Regions from separate parts of the Streptomyces sp. NPDC006012 genome, predicted to be linked through region 1. Evidence: riboswitches for the same ligand, from Rfam matches in the RefSeq annotation. Region 1 holds a riboswitch; each other region holds the start of a gene.
The links. A riboswitch is a leader RNA that binds a small molecule or an ion and turns the genes downstream of it on or off. The one in region 1 is predicted to bind S-adenosylmethionine.
Positions count from the first base shown of each region.

Region 2: it holds a riboswitch for S-adenosylmethionine, as region 1 does, so the genes downstream of both, thrC (threonine synthase) here and ACFYPJ_RS18140 (aminotransferase class V-fold PLP-dependent enzyme) in region 1, are expected to answer to the same signal.
Region 3: it holds a riboswitch for S-adenosylmethionine, as region 1 does, so the genes downstream of both, ACFYPJ_RS28850 (amino acid ABC transporter permease) here and ACFYPJ_RS18140 (aminotransferase class V-fold PLP-dependent enzyme) in region 1, are expected to answer to the same signal.

Region 1 is NZ_JBIAIE010000009.1:8,240-14,031, reverse strand. Features, by position in the region: gene ACFYPJ_RS18160 (NYN domain-containing protein) at 1-987, opposite strand, end outside; gene ACFYPJ_RS18155 (hypothetical protein) at 1,027-1,266, opposite strand; gene ACFYPJ_RS18150 (rhomboid family intramembrane serine protease) at 1,422-2,165, shown strand; gene ACFYPJ_RS18145 (Lrp/AsnC family transcriptional regulator) at 2,162-2,443, shown strand; gene ACFYPJ_RS18140 (aminotransferase class V-fold PLP-dependent enzyme) at 2,484-3,845, opposite strand; SAM riboswitch class IV at 4,032-4,148, opposite strand; gene ACFYPJ_RS18135 (hypothetical protein) at 4,232-4,402, opposite strand; gene ACFYPJ_RS18130 (PRC-barrel domain-containing protein) at 4,432-4,788, opposite strand; gene trpD (anthranilate phosphoribosyltransferase) at 4,992-5,792, opposite strand, start outside.
Region 2 is NZ_JBIAIE010000008.1:243,881-249,672, reverse strand. Features, by position in the region: gene ACFYPJ_RS17845 (trehalose-6-phosphate synthase) at 1-1,106, opposite strand, end outside; gene ACFYPJ_RS17840 (glucosyl-3-phosphoglycerate synthase) at 1,190-2,137, opposite strand; SAM riboswitch class I at 2,296-2,460, shown strand; gene thrC (threonine synthase) at 2,479-3,762, shown strand; gene ACFYPJ_RS17830 (MoaD/ThiS family protein) at 3,991-4,266, shown strand; gene ACFYPJ_RS17825 (cold-shock protein) at 4,700-4,903, shown strand; gene groL (chaperonin GroEL) at 5,542-5,792, shown strand, end outside.
Region 3 is NZ_JBIAIE010000021.1:47,705-53,496, reverse strand. Features, by position in the region: gene ACFYPJ_RS28870 (YeeE/YedE family protein) at 1-1,113, opposite strand, end outside; gene ACFYPJ_RS28865 (hypothetical protein) at 1,621-2,427, opposite strand; gene ACFYPJ_RS28860 (putative leader peptide) at 2,802-2,921, shown strand; gene ACFYPJ_RS28855 (glutathione S-transferase C-terminal domain-containing protein) at 3,027-3,911, shown strand; SAM riboswitch class IV at 3,989-4,098, shown strand; gene ACFYPJ_RS28850 (amino acid ABC transporter permease) at 4,457-5,437, shown strand; gene ACFYPJ_RS28845 (transporter substrate-binding domain-containing protein) at 5,658-5,792, shown strand, end outside.

The DNA of each region.
Region 1 (5,792 bases):
CACCAAGTGCGCCTGCGGCAGGGCGAGAAGCTGGTCCAGGATCGCCGGATCGTGCTCGGACAGCGCCCGCGCGGCGATGTCCTTCGGGGTCATCCGGCCCGGCTCCACCGCGTCCACGGTCTCGGCGGGCCGCACCGAGACGGGCGGCAGCGCCAGCTCCCGGCGCAGCCCCTGGGCCGCGTCCAGCACCGTGTCGAGCAACAGCCGCACCCGCATGCCCTCGACGCTGCGCCCCTCCCGCGCCGCCCTGCGGCTGGCCTCCAGGGCGGCCTCGGCCTCCCCCAGGCGGGCTTTGAGCCGCCGGGTCTCGCTCTCAGCCGTGGAAACCTGGGCCTGCGCATCGGCGCGCACCGCCTCGATCTCGCCCTGGGCCTTGCGCAGCGCGGCGTCGCCCCGCTTGACGTCGCTGAGGGCGGCACGCAGCTTGCGGTGCAGCGATTCGGCTTCCCGCTTGGCCGAGTCCAGTTCGGCACGCAGCCGTTCGGTCTCGGCGCGGGTCTGCTCGTGGGCCGAGTCCAGTTCGGCGCGCAGCCGGTCCAGTTCGGCCCGGCTCTCCTCGTCGGCGCGCTCGGCGTCCGCCCGCTGAGCCTCCTCGCCGGCCGCGGCCACCAGCTTCACCCAGCCGGCGGGACGCAGTACGTAGGCCGCGGCCGCCACGTCGAGCGGGTCCGCGGCCGGGGGCGGTGCACCGGAGTCGAGCGCGCCGGAGAGTTCCGGCTGCGCTTCTCTCAGCTTCTCGCCGATGCGCTGCCGGAACAGCAGGTCGCTCTCGACGGCGGCGGCCATCGCATTGCCCGCGAACTTGGCGCGGCGGTTCGGAGCGAACCGGGCATACTGCCGCAGCTGGGCGGGCAGTTCGCCGACCGTCAGAGCGCCGAAGCCGTCCGAGACGATCTGCACGACCCGGCGTCGCACACCGTCGGGCAGCGGACGGTCAAGCACCTCGGCGGTGCCGTCGCCCGGCCCCCCGCTCGTGGTCTCCACCATCCTCACACCCCAATACCGGTACGGGTCCGTCTCCCGTGCTCAGGAGTCGGCACCCGGCCTGTCCACCAGTTCCACCTGGTCCGCCGCGTTGCACCAGCGGCAGCGCACCGACTCGATGGTCTCACTGACCACCTCGCGCTCCTCGACCTTGGGCTCGCCGGCGAGGTCCAGGTGGACGTACTCGACGACCCTCGACGCGCGTGTGACGTCGAAACGCGTGAGGTTGCCGCAAAGGGTGCAGCGCCATCGCGTCGTGGCGGTCGGCAGGGGAACCGGCATCGCGACCGTTCGCCTCCTTTTAGTCTCCGTGACGCGCGGTCTGCCCGGCACGTGTGGCTCGTAACCCTACGGCCTGGCGGGTACTCGTCGCCCGTTCGTCCGTGGCGGCGAGGCGGTCTGTGCTACTGCGTCCCCTTACGTCATGCTCTGTAGCCATGATCAGCAACTGGAGCGCGACGGCCCGGCGGATCTACCGAGCGGTCCGCGGCTCGTCGGCGCCGATGACGCACGTCCTGATCGCCCTGTGCTGCCTGATCTTCCTGATCGGGCCCGCGTCCGGCTTCAATACGACGTACGGCACCGGTGACGAGCTGCTGGCCGCCCAGCGGGCATACTTCCGGCGCTGGGGCGTCATCCCCACGAACCTGTTCGCCGGCCCGGTCGGTGAGGCCCTCACCCCCGCCACGGCCCTGTTCGTGCACGGCAGCTGGGTGCATCTGCTCGGCAACATGCTGTTCCTCTACGTCTTCGGAGTGATGACCGAGGAACGGATGGGCCGCGTGCGGTTCACCCTGTTCTACGTCGGCTGCGGCTACCTGGCACTGATCGGCTACGCCGCCGCCAACGCCGCCTCCCAGCAGTCCCTGGTCGGCGCCTCCGGGGCGATCTCCGCAGTCCTGGGAGCGTTCCTGTACCTGTTCCCCGGCGCCCGTGTCACCAGTCTCCTCCCTTTCCTGTTCTTCCTCCCGCTGCGCTTTCCCGCCTGGGTCGTCCTGCCCTTCTGGGCGGCCCTGCAATGGGCGGCGGCGCGGCAGGCCACCGACGGGCCGGGGGTGGCGTATCTGGCCCATCTGGTGGGCTTCTCCCTGGGCTTCGTCTTCGCCTGGGTGCGGTTCGGACGTGCAGCTAGAGTGAAGGCCGCCCCAGCTCCGGCTCCCGAGGGAGAGAACCAGCCGTGATCACCGCGATCGTGCTCATCAAGACCAGCGTGGACCGGATCCCCGAGATCGCCGAGCAGATCGCCGGGCTGGACAGCGTCAGCGAGGTCTTCTCGGTCACCGGCACCTACGACCTGATCGCCATGGTCCGGGTCGGGCAGCACGAGGACCTCGCCGACGTCATCCCCGGCCGCATCAGCAAGATCCCGGGCGTGGAGGCCACGGACACCCACGTCGCCTTCCGCACGTACTCCCGGCACGACATGGAAGCGGCCTTCGCCATCGGGCTGGACAGCTGACAGGCCCGCGGGGGGCCTGTCCTCGCGTTCCGGGGGCCGGTCAGGACGCCGGGACGCAGCGGCCGTCCTCGGTGCGGTACTGCCACTTCGCGCCGTCCCGGACCAGTTCCCTGACGGCGGTCACGAATCGTTCCACGTGCTCGTCCGGCGTCCCCGCGCCGAAGCTGACGCGTACGGCGTTGAGGGACTTCTCGCCCGGTGCCGCCTCGGGGGCGCCGCACTCGCCCTGGGACTGCGGATCGGTGCCCAGCAGGGTGCGGACGAGGGGGTGGGCGCAGAACAGCCCGTCGCGGACGCCGATGCCGTACTCGGCGGAGAGCGCCGCGGCGAAGTGGGAGCTGTTCCAGCCCTCGACCACGAAGGAGATCACGCCCACCCGGGGGGCGTCGTCGCCGAACAGGGACAGCACCCTGACCTCGGGGACCTCCGCGAGACCCGCGCGGACCGTGTCGATCAGGTGCCGCTCCCTGGCGACCAGGGTGTCGAAGCCGGCCTCGGTGAGCGCCTTGCAGGCGGAGGCGACGGCGTAGGCGCCGATCACGTTCGGCGAGCCGGCCTCGTGGCGGGCGGCCGTCTCGTGCCACTCCACGGCCACGCCTCCGTCGGCCCGCCGGGTGACCGTACGGCTCGCCCCGCCGCCCGCGAGGTACGGCTCCGCCGCGCGCAGCCAGTCGGCGCGTCCGGCCAGCACGCCGGCGCCGAAGGGGGCGTACAGCTTGTGCCCGGAGAAGGCGACCCAGTCGACGTCGAGGTCGCGCACCGACACCGGGTGGTGCGGGGCGAGCTGGGCGGCGTCCAGGACGATCCGGGCGCCGTGCTCATGGGCGGCGGCGGCCAGCTCGCGCACCGGCCACAGCTCGCCGGTGACGTTGGAGGCGCCGGTGACGCAGACCAGGGCCGGGGCCTCAGCGTCGCGGTCGCCCAGCGCCCGCCGGAGGGTCGCGACCGCCTGGGCCGGGGTTTTGGGGGCGTCGAGGTAGCTGACCCGGTCGTTCTTCCAGGGCAGCAGGGCGGCGTGGTGCTCGGTCTCGAAGACGAAGACCTGGCAGTCGGCCGGGGCCACGGCGGCGAGGAGGTTGAGCGAGTCGGTGGTGGAGCGGGTGAAGATCACCTGGTCGTCGGCGCGGCAGTCCAGGAACCCGGCGACGGTGGCGCGGGCGTTCTCGAACAGGTCGGTGGACAGCTGCGAGAGATAACCGGCGCCGCGGTGCACGCTGCCGTAGTAAGGGGCGTACGCGGCGACGTCGTCCCAGACGCGCTGGAGGGCGGGGGCGCTGGCCGCGTAGTCGAGCGCGGCGTAGGTGACCTCGCCGCCGGTGACGAGCGGGACGGTGACGTCACGGCCCAGGACGGGCAGCGGGGCACACACGGCCGGGGCGGAGGCAGCGGTGGAGACGGACATGGCACAACTCCCGTGAAGGCAGGCGGAATTCACCGCGCGAGCACCGGGACGGCGGGTGCGGCTCAGCGCGGGAAGAAAGTTTGAAAGGGGTGAAAGGGTGCGCGGAGGCGGGGCTCTGCGGCCCTATCGCATTCGCTTGCTCACGGGTGGCTCCCTCGACCTCCAGGACCCCTGGATTCCACGAGGGGTCCGCGCTTGCCGCAGACCTCGCTGCCTGCGGCCTGGTCTTCACCCGGGGCACCCCGCCACGGACGGAGGGTTGCCGGACAGTCGGCCGGGGCCGAATGACTGTCACTCATGACCTGAACGGAAAAGTACGCGGATGATCGATCGCCCGCAACCCGTGTCCGGATGACGGGACGCACACACGCGTAGGCGCGGCCCCGTCACCGGACGAGGCGCTGGTGCGATCGCCGCGCCCAGCGCGCGCCGAAAAGCAGGAGGTCGGCCACGAAGACCACCACACCGATGACCAGAAGGTAGGTCAGTCCCTGCACCACCGTGCCGACCAGGCCCAGGCCGACCGCCACGAGGATCAGGAACAGGAAGAACGCCAACACGGGCGGCCGCCTCCTCCGGTCCGGCCTCAGCGACGCGCGAGGCGGCGCCCGCGATCGGCGCCGGGCGCGTAGGGCCGGTCGTAGTGCTTGAAGATCTCTTCCTCACGGGCGGCCGGCAGGACACCGTCCGTGCCGATCGACGGTGCCTTCCTCACCTGCCCCCGCGTGTACGCCACCCGCACGTATCCGGGTCCCACGGTCGCCTCGTCGACGGGGACGAAGACGAGTCGCTGCCGGGTGGGCAGCCCGGTACGGACGGTGGCCACGGCCGGCGCATCGGTGGTGGTGTCCACGTAGACCCCTTCCAGGGCACCGATCTTGCGACCCTCGGAATCGATCACGTCACGATTGCGCCACTCACGGATATCGGCTGAATGGATCATGCCTGGCTCCTCGCGGCCCGCCGGGGACTCTCCTGTCCTCCCACTCTACTTTGACCTGGTATTTTCCGCGGGTCGTCCCGGCGCTGGTGCCATGGCCGGAAAGGTTTGCCGACGGCTCGCGCCGTCCGATGCCGGTGGCACCTCCCGCGCGAGCGGAGCCGAGCGAGAGGGGAACCATACCGGGCGTCGCGAGCCGGTGGACCTTACCGGTCGCAGTCCTGGGCGTGACTGGCGGTCGCCCAGCGGTCCAGGGAGTTCCTGGCCGCGCCCGAGTCGATCGACTTCGCGGCCTTGGCCATGGCCGTGCGGATCTGCTCCACCAGCGGCCCGTCCTCCGGCTCCAGGGCCACCAGAGCCGCCGCCGAGTTCAGCAGGACGGCATCCCGTACCGGGCCCGGCTCGCCGTCCAGCAGGCGGCGGGCCACTGCGGCGTTGTAGGCGGGGTCGGCGCCGCGCAGGGCCTCCACCGGCACCAGGTCCAGGCCGACGTCCCGCGGGTCGAAGACCTGCTCGGTGACCTTGCCGTCGCGCACCATCCACACCCGGGAGGTGGCGGTGGTCGTCAGTTCGTCGAGGCCGTCGTCCCCTCGGAAGACGAGCGCGGACGAGCCGCGCTCGGCCAGCACGCCGGCGATCAGCCCGGCCAACCGGGTGTCGAAACAGCCGATCGCCGAGGCACCGACCCGCGCCGGGTTGGTCAGCGGGCCGAGCAGGTTGAACGAGGTCGGGATCCCGAGGTCGCGCCGGACGGCGCCGACGAAGCGCATCGAGGGGTGGAAGACGGTCGCGAAGCAGAAGGTGATCCCGGCTTCCTCGGCCACCCGGGCCACCTGGGCGGGCGTCAGATCCAGGTTGACGCCGAGTTGTTCGAGTACGTCCGACGACCCGCTGGCGGAGGACGACGCCCGGTTGCCGTGCTTGACGACCTTCGCGCCGGTGCCCGCGATCACGATGGAGGACATCGTCGAGATGTTGACCGTACGGGCCCGGTCGCCGCCCGTGCC
Region 2 (5,792 bases), on a different contig from region 1:
TGCAGCACGACCGGAGTCCAGCCCGGCGTGCCGTAGCGGGAGTTGATCTCCTCGGCGAGCCGCCGCACCTCGGCCGTGTAGTCCCGGTAGACGGCGAGGTCCTGCCGGGAGGGGTAGGCGAAGGCCACGTGCACGACCCGCTCGCGCCAGTCGGGGCGGTCGTCGAGGAGCTGCCGGTACGCCAGCAGCCCGCGCACGATGTTCTTCGACAGCTCGGTGCGGTCGACCCGCACGATCGTCCGGCGCCCCGCGCCGATCTCGGCGCGCAGGGCCGCCATCCGCTCCTCGACGTCCGCCTCGTGCGAACGGGCGCGCAGGAATTCGGGGTCGGCACCGAGGCCGTGCACGTCGACGACGGTCCTGCGGGCGGACACCTGGGGGCCGGCCGCGTGCTCAAGACCCCGCGGCCCCGCCTCGGCCCCGAACCGCCGGACGCCGGGGTCCGACGCCTGCGCGCACTCCATGAACGCCCGCGCCCAGCGCCAGGTCAGGAAGCCGAGCCGGTCCGCGCCCAGCATCCCCCGCACCAGCTGTGCCCTGATGTCGTCCGGCAGCATCCGGAAGTACTCCGCGGGCGCCCACGGCGTGTGCGAGAAGTGCCCGATCCTGAGGTCCGGCCGCAACTCGCGCAGCATGCCCGGCACCAGGCACAGGTGGTAGTCCTGCACCAGCACCGCGGCGCCCTCGGCCGCCTCCTGGGCCAGCGCCTCGGCGAACGCGCGGTTGTAGGTCTCGTACGACGCCCACTGACGGCGGAACTCCGCGTCGAAGACGGGCTCCAGCGGGGTCTGGTACAGCATGTGGTGGACGAACCAGAGGACCGAGTTCGCGATGCCGTTGTACGCGTCCGCGTGCACGTCGGCCGGGACGGCGAGCATCCGCACGCCGTCCTCGCCCACCCCGCGCCGCACCGCCTCCCGGTCGCCGTCGGACAGCGCCGAGCACACCCACAGCGCGCCCGCCTCGGGTCCGATCGCCGAGAGCCCGGAGACCAGCCCGCCGCCGCCCCGCCTGGCGGTCAGCGTGCCGTCCTCCCGGACGTCGTACGAGACCGGGCCGCGGTTGGACGCGACCAGCACTTGGGCAGCACCCTGTGTGGAAGCCATAAGCCTCAACCTAGCCCGGCCCGGAAACGCTCAAACGTACGGTTGCGGTCAGTCAGCGACCGTATACGGTCAGTTTTTCCCGCTCACGCGACCTGGCGTCGTGCGTACTCGGCGATCTCCACCATCGGCGGCCGTTCCTCGGTGTCCACCGAGTGGGTGCGCGGCTCGAAACCGTCCTCGCCCCGCTCGAACTGGGTGAGGCGGGGCCGTACGAGGTGTCCGCGGGCCAGCCGCAGCTGCGCGGTCCGGTAGATCGCCGCGGCCATCCGGCCGAGCGCCTGCCCGTCCTGGTGCCGGTGCTTGCGCACGCCCACGTCGACCTGGGCGAGCGCGTCCAGGCCCACCAAATGCAGGGCGTCGACCAGCATGCCCAGCTCGACGCCGTACCCGACCGGGAACGGCAGCTGCTCCAGCAGCGAGCGGCGGGCCGCGTACTCACCGCCGAGCGGCTGCACGAAACCGGCCAGCTGCGGCCAGTGCATGTTGAGCAGCGGGCGGGCCATCAGCTCGGTGACCCGGCCGCCCTGTCCGGCCGCGCCGGCCAGCGGGCGGTCGTACATGGCCTTGACCAGGTCGACGTCCGGCTCGGTGAGCAGCGGGCCGACGATCCCGGTGACGAAGTCGGAGGAGAAGTCCCGCAGGTCGGCGTCGACGAAGCAGACGATGTCCCCGCCGGTGACCAGCAGCGAGCGCCACAGCACCTCGCCCTTTCCGGGGACGGCGCGCAGCCGGGGCAGGATGTCGTCGCGGTGGACCACCCGGGCGCCCGCCGCGGCGGCCACCTCGGAGGTGCGGTCGGTGGACCCCGAGTCGACGACGACGATCTCGTCGACCAGCGGGACGTCCCGCAGCATGAGGTCGCGCCGGACGGCGGCGACGATGGCGCCGACCGTCTCCTCCTCGTCGAGCGCGGGGAGCACCACGGACACCGACTGGCCCGTGCGCTGTTTCGCGGCGAGTATTTTGTGCAGTGGGCGGTCGGTCACGGACCAGGAGCGGGTGGCCAGCCAGCGTTCCACTTCTTCCAGCACGGTCGGCGGCTCCTCACTGTCGTGATCACACCCGGTGCGTGTGTGATACGTCTCGCGGTTCGGACGACTATCTCAACTGTCCTGGCCTTCGGTTACAGTCTTGAACAACGCGGATGACCATCGCATGTCGGGGGTCATCGGTGTACACAACCGCATACAGCTCATCCAGAGGGGCAGAGGGATACGGCCCGATGAAGCCCCGGCAACCCTCCAGTCGGTACTCGTACTGATCGCAGCGCAATCCGATCGTCTTCGCGAGGCTCCCGGCTTGGGAAGGTGCCAATTCCGTCTCACGGCGAGATGCGTCGTGGGGAAGATGAGGAGAAAGGGCCTCGCCTCACATGGCTGTGCAGACCGTTGCAAGCACCGCGAATCCGTCTGTCGATCTCGGTCCCGCCGCTGCCCTGAGCTGCCGCGAATGCGGTCACCGGGTGCCCCTCGGCCCGGTGTTCGCCTGCGAGGAGTGTTTCGGCCCGCTGGAGATCGCGTACGACTACTCGGCGTACGACACCGAGGAACTGCGCCGCACGATCGAAGCGGGACCCGCGAACATCTGGCGCTACGCGCCGCTGCTGCCCGTCCCCGCGGACGTGGCCGAAAAGCCCAACCTGAACCCCGGCTGGACCAAGCTGGTCCAGGCCGACAACCTGGCCCGCGAACTGGGCGTCACCGGCGGTCTGTACGTCAAGGACGACTCCGGCAACCCGACGCACTCCTTCAAGGACCGGGTGGTCGCCCAGGCGCTGGAGGCGGCGCGCGCCTTCGGCTTCACGACCCTCTCCTGCTCCTCGACCGGCAACCTGGCCGGAGCCGTCGGCGCCGCCGCCGCCCGCGCGGGCCTGCGCTCCTGCGTGTTCATCCCGCACGACCTGGAGCAGGGCAAGGTCGTCATGGCCGCGGTCTACGGCGGTGACCTCGTCGGCATCGAGGGCACCTACGACGACGTGAACCGTTTCTGCTCCGAGCTGATCGGCGACCCGGCCGGCGAGGGCTGGGGCTTCGTCAACGTCAACCTGCGGCCGTACTACGCGGAGGGCTCCAAGACCCTGGCCTACGAGATCTGCGAGCAGCTCGGCTGGCGGCTGCCCGACCAGATCGTCGTCCCGATCGCCTCCGGCTCCCAGCTCACCAAGATCGACAAGGGGCTGAAGGAGCTGATCGCGCTGGGCCTCGTCGAGGACCGGCCGTACAAGATCTTCGGCGCGCAGGCCGAGGGCTGCTCGCCGGTGTCGGCCGCGTTCAAGGCCGGGCACGAGGTGGTCAGGCCGCAGAAGCCGAACACCATCGCCAAGTCGCTGGCGATCGGCAACCCGGCCGACGGCCCCTACGTCCTCGACATCGCCCGCCGCACCGGCGGCACCGTGGAGGACGTCACGGACGAGCAGATCGTCGACGCGATCAGGCTGCTGGCGCAGACCGAGGGCATCTTCGCGGAGACGGCCGGCGGGGTGACCGTGGGCGTGGCGAAGAAGCTGATCGAGAACGGCGTCCTCGACCCCGCGCTCACCACGGTCGTCCTCAACACCGGCGACGGCCTCAAGACCCTCGACGCGGTGGCCGACACCGGCCTGACCGCCACCATCCGTCCGAACCTGGACTCCTTCCGAGAGGCCGGCCTCGGATGACCGGCGGCTCCGTACGGCCGGACGGCTCCGCAGGGCCGGACGCCTCCGTACGACCGGACGCCTCCGTACGACTGGCCGGCTGCGTGTGACTGGCGGCGCGTCGTCGGCCGATCCTGGCCGAGGCCGCGCCCCAGGCACCGTCCGGAGCCCGTCACGCCCCTTCCGCCTCACCCTCCCTCTTCCCTTCCTCGCCGTACCACCTGTGCACCCGACCGGAGGTCACACCGCATGAGCGTCACCGTTCGAATCCCCACCATCCTGCGTACCTACACCGGCGGTCAGGCCGAGGTGAGCGCCGACGGCGCCAACCTCGGCGAAGTGATCGCCGACCTGGAGAAGAACCACACGGGCATCGCCGCCCGGGTCCTGGACGACCAGGGCCAGCTGCGCCGCTTCGTCAACGTGTACGTGAACGACGACGACGTCCGCTTCGAGCAGGGCCTGCAGACCGTCACCCCGGACGGCGCGGGCGTCTCCATCATCCCGGCCGTGGCCGGCGGCTGACCCCTCATTACTTTCGGTAACGCATATCACCGGCTGTTCATCGGATTGCCCCCTCCGTGAGAGAAGCGGAGGGGACAATTCAGTGGGGTTGAGCGCGGTAGAGTTGGGGAACGCGAGCCCCACGCCCGGGGCACGGGCCCCGGAATCATTCCGCGCGCCCCGCAAGAAGTCGCCAATCTGTGCGCGTTTTTTGTGGCTTTTACTCCTTTCATGGAGCCCGACTTGCCCGGAATTCTGCGGAATTCTCGGGAGATTCCCGACCGGGTACGTCCAGATTTCTCGTCCGATTGACCTGTTGCAGACGGCAGTTGGACAGATACATTCAGCCGCGGTCGACGCGTTCCGGCGCACGCCCCCAACCTTGGGGGGTGAGGTCTGACCCGGGTCCGCGAAGTGCGGATCTGTGCAAGGGCCAGTAATAGGGGAGTTAGGCATGGCTCAGGGCACCGTCAAGTGGTTCAACGCGGAGAAGGGGTACGGCTTCATCGCGGTCGACGGTGGTGCGGACGTCTTCGTCCATTACAGCGCCATTCAGATGGACGGCTACCGCACCCTGGAAGAGGGCCAGCGGGTCGAGTTCGAGATCTCGCAGGGTCAGAAGGGCCCGCAGGCCGACATGGTTCGCGTCACCGCCTGAATTTTCTTGTCGCGAAGGGCTCGCACCTTACGGGTGCGGGCCCTTCGCCATGTCCTTATGTCCTGCGTTTGCTTATGTCCTTATGTCCTGCGCAGGCTCCGTCACCTGTTCCCGGTGTCGTGTCGTTCCGTCACCCGTTTCCGGTGTCGTTCCGTCACCCGTTCCCCGTGTCGTTCCGTCACCCGTTCCCGTCGTTGTTCCGGTTGCCGTCGTTCCGGTTACCGCCTTACCGCCTTACCGCCCGTTCCCGTCGCCGCCCGGGCGCGCCGACGCGTGTTCGCGCACGGCTGAGCGTCCCCCCGACATGCCGGAAGCCGTCCGCTTTCATCCGGAAGCCGTCCGTCCCACCCGTCACCCGACCACCACGCCTTGGTCCCCGCCACGCGGGCGTGCCCACCTCCATCTGTCACCCGACCACCACCCCTTGGTGCCCGAGTCGCGGGCGCGTCTTGCACTCGACCCACCCGAGTGCTAATCATTGGCGTTAGCACTCTGAAGGTGAGAGTGACAACGAAGGACCGGGTCGGTGAGGCCCGCAGGCCAAGTGGGGCAAGGAACCACGAGGCTGGCGAGCCGTCCGTCGCGGGCGCGGGCGCGGTCCGTTGGAATCACCCCCAGTCCTGGAGGGACCACTTCACATGGCCAAGATCATCGCGTTCGACGAGGAGGCGCGGCGCGGCCTTGAGCGCGGTATGAACCAGCTCGCCGACGCCGTCAAGGTCACCCTCGGCCCCAAGGGCCGCAACGTCGTCCTTGAGAAGAAGTGGGGCGCCCCCACGATCACCAACGATGGTGTCTCCATCGCCAAGGAGATCGAGCTGGAGGACCCGTACGAGAAGATCGGCGCTGAGCTGGTCAAGGAAGTCGCCAAGAAGACGGACGACGTCGC
Region 3 (5,792 bases), on a different contig from region 1:
GCGCGAGCCGTAGCCCATGATGACGCCGCCGAGCACGGCGCCGGTCGCCAGCCGGAGCGGGATGCGCCGGTGCAGGGTGAACGCCCCGGCCGCCGCCGACGCGACGAGCGCGCCCACCATGATGCCGATGTCGGTGAGCGAGGTGGTGTTGGCGAGGACGGAACCGTGCAGCGTCGCCGCGCTGGGCCCCGACCAGAACGTCCAGCCGGACGGGTCGCCGCCGAGCGCGCCCCAGATCTTCGAGCCCCACAGTGCGAAGGCGGAGGTGATGCCCCACGCGGAACCGGAGGTCAGCAGCACCAGCGCGTTCAGGCCCGCGAGGACCAGCGCGCCGACCCACAGCGGCCAACTGCCCCGCACGATCCGGGCGAAGCCGCGGGCGGCGGGCACCGATGCCACCGGCGGAGGGGTGCGGCGGCGCTCCACCCAGTAGGTGCCCGCGACGATGAGCGCCAGGACGGCCAGCGTCACCGCGAGTCCACCGCCGTAGCCGAGGCTGGTGTTCAGCGACAGGTTCCCGAGCGAGGGCAGCGCCGTCCAGAGCCCCGAGGTGGCGGCAGCGGTCGTACCGCCGGCGACGAACCCGAGCAGCGTCAGCACGATGGCGCTCTGGCCGCTGCCGACCGCGAAGAGAGTGCCGGAGGCGCACGCCCCGCCCAACTGCATTCCGATGCCGAACAGGAACGCGCCGATCGCCACGCTCAGACCGAACGGGGCGACGGACGCGGTCGCGTGGACCCCTCCGAAGCCCGCCCCGGCCGCCAGGATGGGGGCGAACAGGATGCTCGCCGTGCCGAGCAGCAGCGCGTGGGCCCGCAGCGCCCGGCCCTGGCCGACGGCGACCAACTGCCGCCAGGCGGAGGTGAACCCGAACCGGGAGTGGAACAGGCCGACGCCGAGGGCGAGACCGAGGGCGAAGAGGGCCAGTTCACGCGGGCCCTGGCCGAGCCAGACCCACAGGGCGAGGCCGACGGCGAGAACACCGCCCACCGCGAGCACGGCCGGCTGCGGGGGATCGGCGGGTGCCGGGGGAGGGGCGGTGGGAACGGAAGTACGGCGCAGCCATTGCCTGCGCTGTGCGGGTATCGGGGCGGTGGTCGCGGGTGTGGTCATGGCGGCAGGGAACTCCGTCAGGGCAGAACGGTCCGGGCTCGCGCGGCGGTCGCCGATGCGGCCGTGCGGCGGGCGCACGGGTGTCACGGAGACGCGGTGGGAAGCAGCCGGACCGTGGGGCGGGGTGCGGGCCGACGTCATCGATCGGGGGAGGACCGGCGGCAGCACAAGGGCAGTGACGAGCGCATACCCATCAGGGCATACGAGGATGTACGGGACTTACAGTCCGTCGTCGACGGCGCCCAGTGAGGCGGCCAACAGGCACCTCACGATGGCAGGCTCGCGATAACCTGCGGTCGTCTGCATGACGGGCGCAACCCGGGTGTGCATCGCGGTTATTCCGAGCCCTCGGTCATTTGACGGTCTCTTGCGAGATCTTTGCGTTCTCCTGGTCGGATTCTCGGACGGAATTCTGGCGTGGAATCTCTTGGCGGCGGGACGTCAGCAGCCACGCCTCAGCCGGAGGGTCAGACCCACCCACAGTGTCACCACGTCACATCCTCACTGTCAGTCGAGCAGGCTGGGGTTCGCCGTCGGGGTCCTCCCGGCGAGGACGTCCGTCAGCCGCCGCGCCCCCTCCCGTACGGCCGTCTCGGTGGTCTTGTGCCGGGCACCGACGGGGCCGCCGTTGGTGACGGCTGCCCCGGACGCACCCACCCGCAGCGCCGCGACGTCCAGGGTGAGGGTGGTCGGCTGCCCGCCGGCGGTGCCCCGCACCGTCACGGTGACCCCTTCCCGGGCGTCGACCACGGCGGGCAGACCGGCGGCCACCACCTGGACGGTCCGCTCGCTGCCGTCGGAGCCGGTCGCGGTGAACTGGTCGCACTTCTTCGGCAGGCTGCCCAGCCAGTCGAGGGTCTTCGTCAGCGAGTCCCGGCCGTAGTCGCCGACCTGGTACAGCAGTCGGGAGTGCGGATCGGTGAAGCCGGTGAGTGCCGAGCCGCCGGACGCGCGGCCCAGCAGGCTGTCGGAGTACAGGCTGTCGAGGAGCCGCTGGCATTCGGCGGCGCTGGTCTTCGCCTTGAGGAACGCGGCGACATCGACCTTGTCGACCAGCAGCGTGGTGCGCCAGGAGGCCGCGTCGTTGGCCTGCGTCCAGTGGCCTTCGAGGTCGGCGGTGGTGATCAGCGCGGCCTTCGCGCCCGCCCTGGTCAGCGCCGGGGTGGCGGACGGGCTCGGGGACCGTTCCGCGGCGGGCGAGACGGACACGGTGTCGGAGGCCCCGTCGTCGTTCGCGCAGGCGGCCGCGGTCAGCAGTGACCCCGCGGCCAGGACCGGGGCGAGGACACGCACAGGACGGGACGGACGGTTCATCGCGACTGCCTCCTCGGAACGCGGTACGTCCCCCCACGCCACCACCCCGCACGACGGCCGACCAGCACAGCCGGGCCGTTCGGGTGAAGCGGGGGGAAGGGGGGTGGGGCCAAGAGGATGACGGCGCATCGGCGGTGGCAGGGGCGGCGGTCGGCGTCGGCGGGCGGTGGTGGCGGCGGTCCGCGCCGTGTGGGCGCTGGTGGCGGTGGCGGCCGTCCGCGCCGGGCGGGCGTCGGCTCGTAGCGGGTCCCCGTCGGCGGGAAACCGTTCCCCCGGGCGCAACGGCCGGTGTCCGGGCGGCGGACGCCCCCTTGACGCCGTGCGGAGGCCGATCGACACTCCAGAAGGGAATCCTAGTGAAAAGGTAGGGAAGGATGACGCACCGTGGGACGAGCACCGGCCGCAGCGGCCGCGCGCCCTCGCTCCCGCTGCTGACGTCCCGCCGTCACATCGACCTGCAGCGCGTCTGCAGTGCGATCGGCCGTCCGGCCTGACCGCTCCCTACCGCCCCGGCCCGACAGAGGCCCCCTCACATCCATCGACCGATGACGCTTCGCCGCGGTACGACCGCGCGCCCGCACCCGGGGAGACACATGTCCGTGTCCAGCACGCCACTCGCCGCCGTCCCGTCCGCCCAGCGGCCGGCCCGCTTCCGGGGCAGGATCGGCCGGGACGCCCACAGCGGCCACTACGCCGTGCCGCGCCGCTACCGGCTGCACCTCACCACCGCCTGCCCGGACGGCCTGCGGATCGCGGTGGGGCACGGCCTCCTCGCCCTGGACGACATCTGTCCCATCACCTTCCTCGCCGCCGTCCCCGACTGTCCCGGCGGCGGCCACTCGGCGCTGCGCCCCTTGTACGAGGCCGGCGCGCACCGCTACACCGGGCCGGCCCTCGCGCCGGTGCTCAGCGACGACTGGTCCGGGCGGATCGTCAGCAGCCACGCCTCCGACATCCTGCGCGACCTCGACCGCTGCTTCGGCGACGGGCGTGCCCGGCTCTACCCGAGCGGCGCCGAGACCGAGATCCAGGAAGTGGAACGGCTGTGCGCGCAGGGCATCGAGGCGGCTGCACAGCGTGCGGGCCGGGCCGGCGCCGCCCCGGCCGAACGGGCCACCGCGCTCAACGTCCTGACCGACACCCTGGACTGCCTGGAACGGCGCCTGACCGGGCGGGAGTTCCTGGTCGGCGACGAACTCACCGCCGCCGACGTCGAGTTGTGGGTCGCCCTCGTCCAACTCGACACCGTGCACCGCCACCACCTCGACGCCGCCGCGGTGCACCGGGTGGCCGGCCACCCGGCGCTGTGGGCGCACGCCCGGCGCCTGGCCGCCCGGCCGGCCTTCGGCGCCCACCTCGACCTGGACGGCATCGCCCGCCGTCACCACGCCCGTTGCGCGGGTCTCGAAGCAGCCGGCTCGGCCGTCCAGATCCTGGACTGGGCGCACCACACGGCCGTCGCTCCCGGCTCCCGGCCCAGGTGAGCGGGGAGGCGGCCGGTCCAGCCCGCGGACGGGCGTTGACATGGGCCGGGCGGGCTGGCTTACTTACCGCTCAGAACGGTCATGAGCGTCAGCGACAAGCCCTGGCTTGCTGACCGGCAACCCGCGCACCGCGGTGGGGTGCCCCAGGTGAGGACCGGACCGAATGGTGTTTCGGTAACCGCGAGGGCCCGCAGCGGCCGGAAAAGCGAGTGACGGACATGTACACAGCTCCCCGGACGGCCCCCGGCCGCCCCCAGAGCTGCGTACACCCGTACGCCGGGTTGCTCGTCGCCGACCGCACGATCGATCTGCTCCGCGTGAACAGCGCACTGTGTACCGCGCCGGGCCGCGCCCGCTGCCGGGGCTGACAGCACTTCCAGCCCCCGCGTTCCCCGCCCACACCCATCCCATGGTGTGCCCCCGTCTGTCCGCCCAGCTCCCGGTTCCCGTGCCGTTCCGTGTGCCGCGCCGCGCCGTAGCGCCGTCGCCGTGGCCATGCTGATCCGGCACGGCCACCGGGGCGTCCGAATCCGCCGGAGCCCGTCATGTCCGAACCCCCGGGCGGCGCCGTGTACGTCACCGCGCCGCCGTCGGCCGACACACCGTCAAAAGCCCTGCCCGTGCGGCGAGTCGTGCCGCTGCGCAGGCCCGGACGGTGGATCGCCTCGGCCGTCGTGCTGGTGCTCGTGGCGCAGGCCGCGCACGGACTGGCCACGAATCCCTTCTACCAGTGGGACCGCTTCCACTACTGGTTCCTGCGGCCCACCATCCTCGACGGGCTCCTCATCACCCTCGAAGTCACCGCGTTCAGCGCCGTGCTGGGCCTGCTCGGCGGCGTCCTGCTGGCGCTCGGCAGGCTCTCCGGCAGCCCTGTGCTGCGCGCCGTCAGCTGGACGTACACCTGGCTGTTCAGGTCCGTGCCGCTGATCGTCGTACTGATCTTCCTCTACAACTTCTCGGCCCTGTACCGGACGGTGAGCCTCGGAATCCCCTTCGGGCCCTCCTTCGTCAGCTTCGACGAGTCGAAGCTGGCCACCGACATGGTGGTGGCCGTGGTCGGCCTCAGCCTCAACGAGGCGGCGTACGCGGCGGAGGTGGTCCGCGGCGGCGTCCTCTCCGTCGACCAGGGCCAGCACGAGGCCGCTGCCGCGCTCGGCCTGCCGAAGGGCCGCCAGTTCACCCGGATCGTGTTCCCGCAGGCCCTCAGGTCCATCACGCCGAACTACGTCAACCAGCTCATCGGCCTGGTCAAGAGCACGTCCCTGGTGTTCTACGTGTCGCTGCTCGACTTGTTCGGCTCGGTCCAGACCATGGGCAGCACCTACCCCGGCGACATCGTGCCGCTGTTGCTGGTCGCCACCGTCTGGTACCTGGTCCTCACCAGCGCGGTGTCCGTCGTCCAGTTCTACGTCGAGCGGTACTACGCCCGGGGCGCCACCCGCACGCTGCCGCCGACCCCGCTGCAACGGGCCCGCTCCGGGCTCACCGCGCTGCGCGCCCGACTGCGCCGGGAGGCCGCCGTATGACCGCCGCCCCGTTCGCCGCCGGGCCCGCCGCCGCGCCCGTCGAGCAGGCCCCCGTCGCGCCGGAGGTGCACACCGTGCCCAAGGTCCTGTGACCGCCGCCGGCACCACCCTCGTACCGCCGGCACCACCCCGGGTCCGCACCGCTTGCGCGCCCTTCACCCGTCCTGCTCACCCTCTCTCCTCCACACAGCGACCCCGCACCCAGTGACGAAGGACAGCCATGCCCACTCAGCTCTCCCGACGCGGCTTGATACGCGGCGTCACCGCGGCGGCGGCCGCCGCCACCCTCGCCCCGGTCCTCGCCGCCTGCGGTGGTGACAGCGAGGCTGCCACCACCGACCCCGCGGGCTCGGTC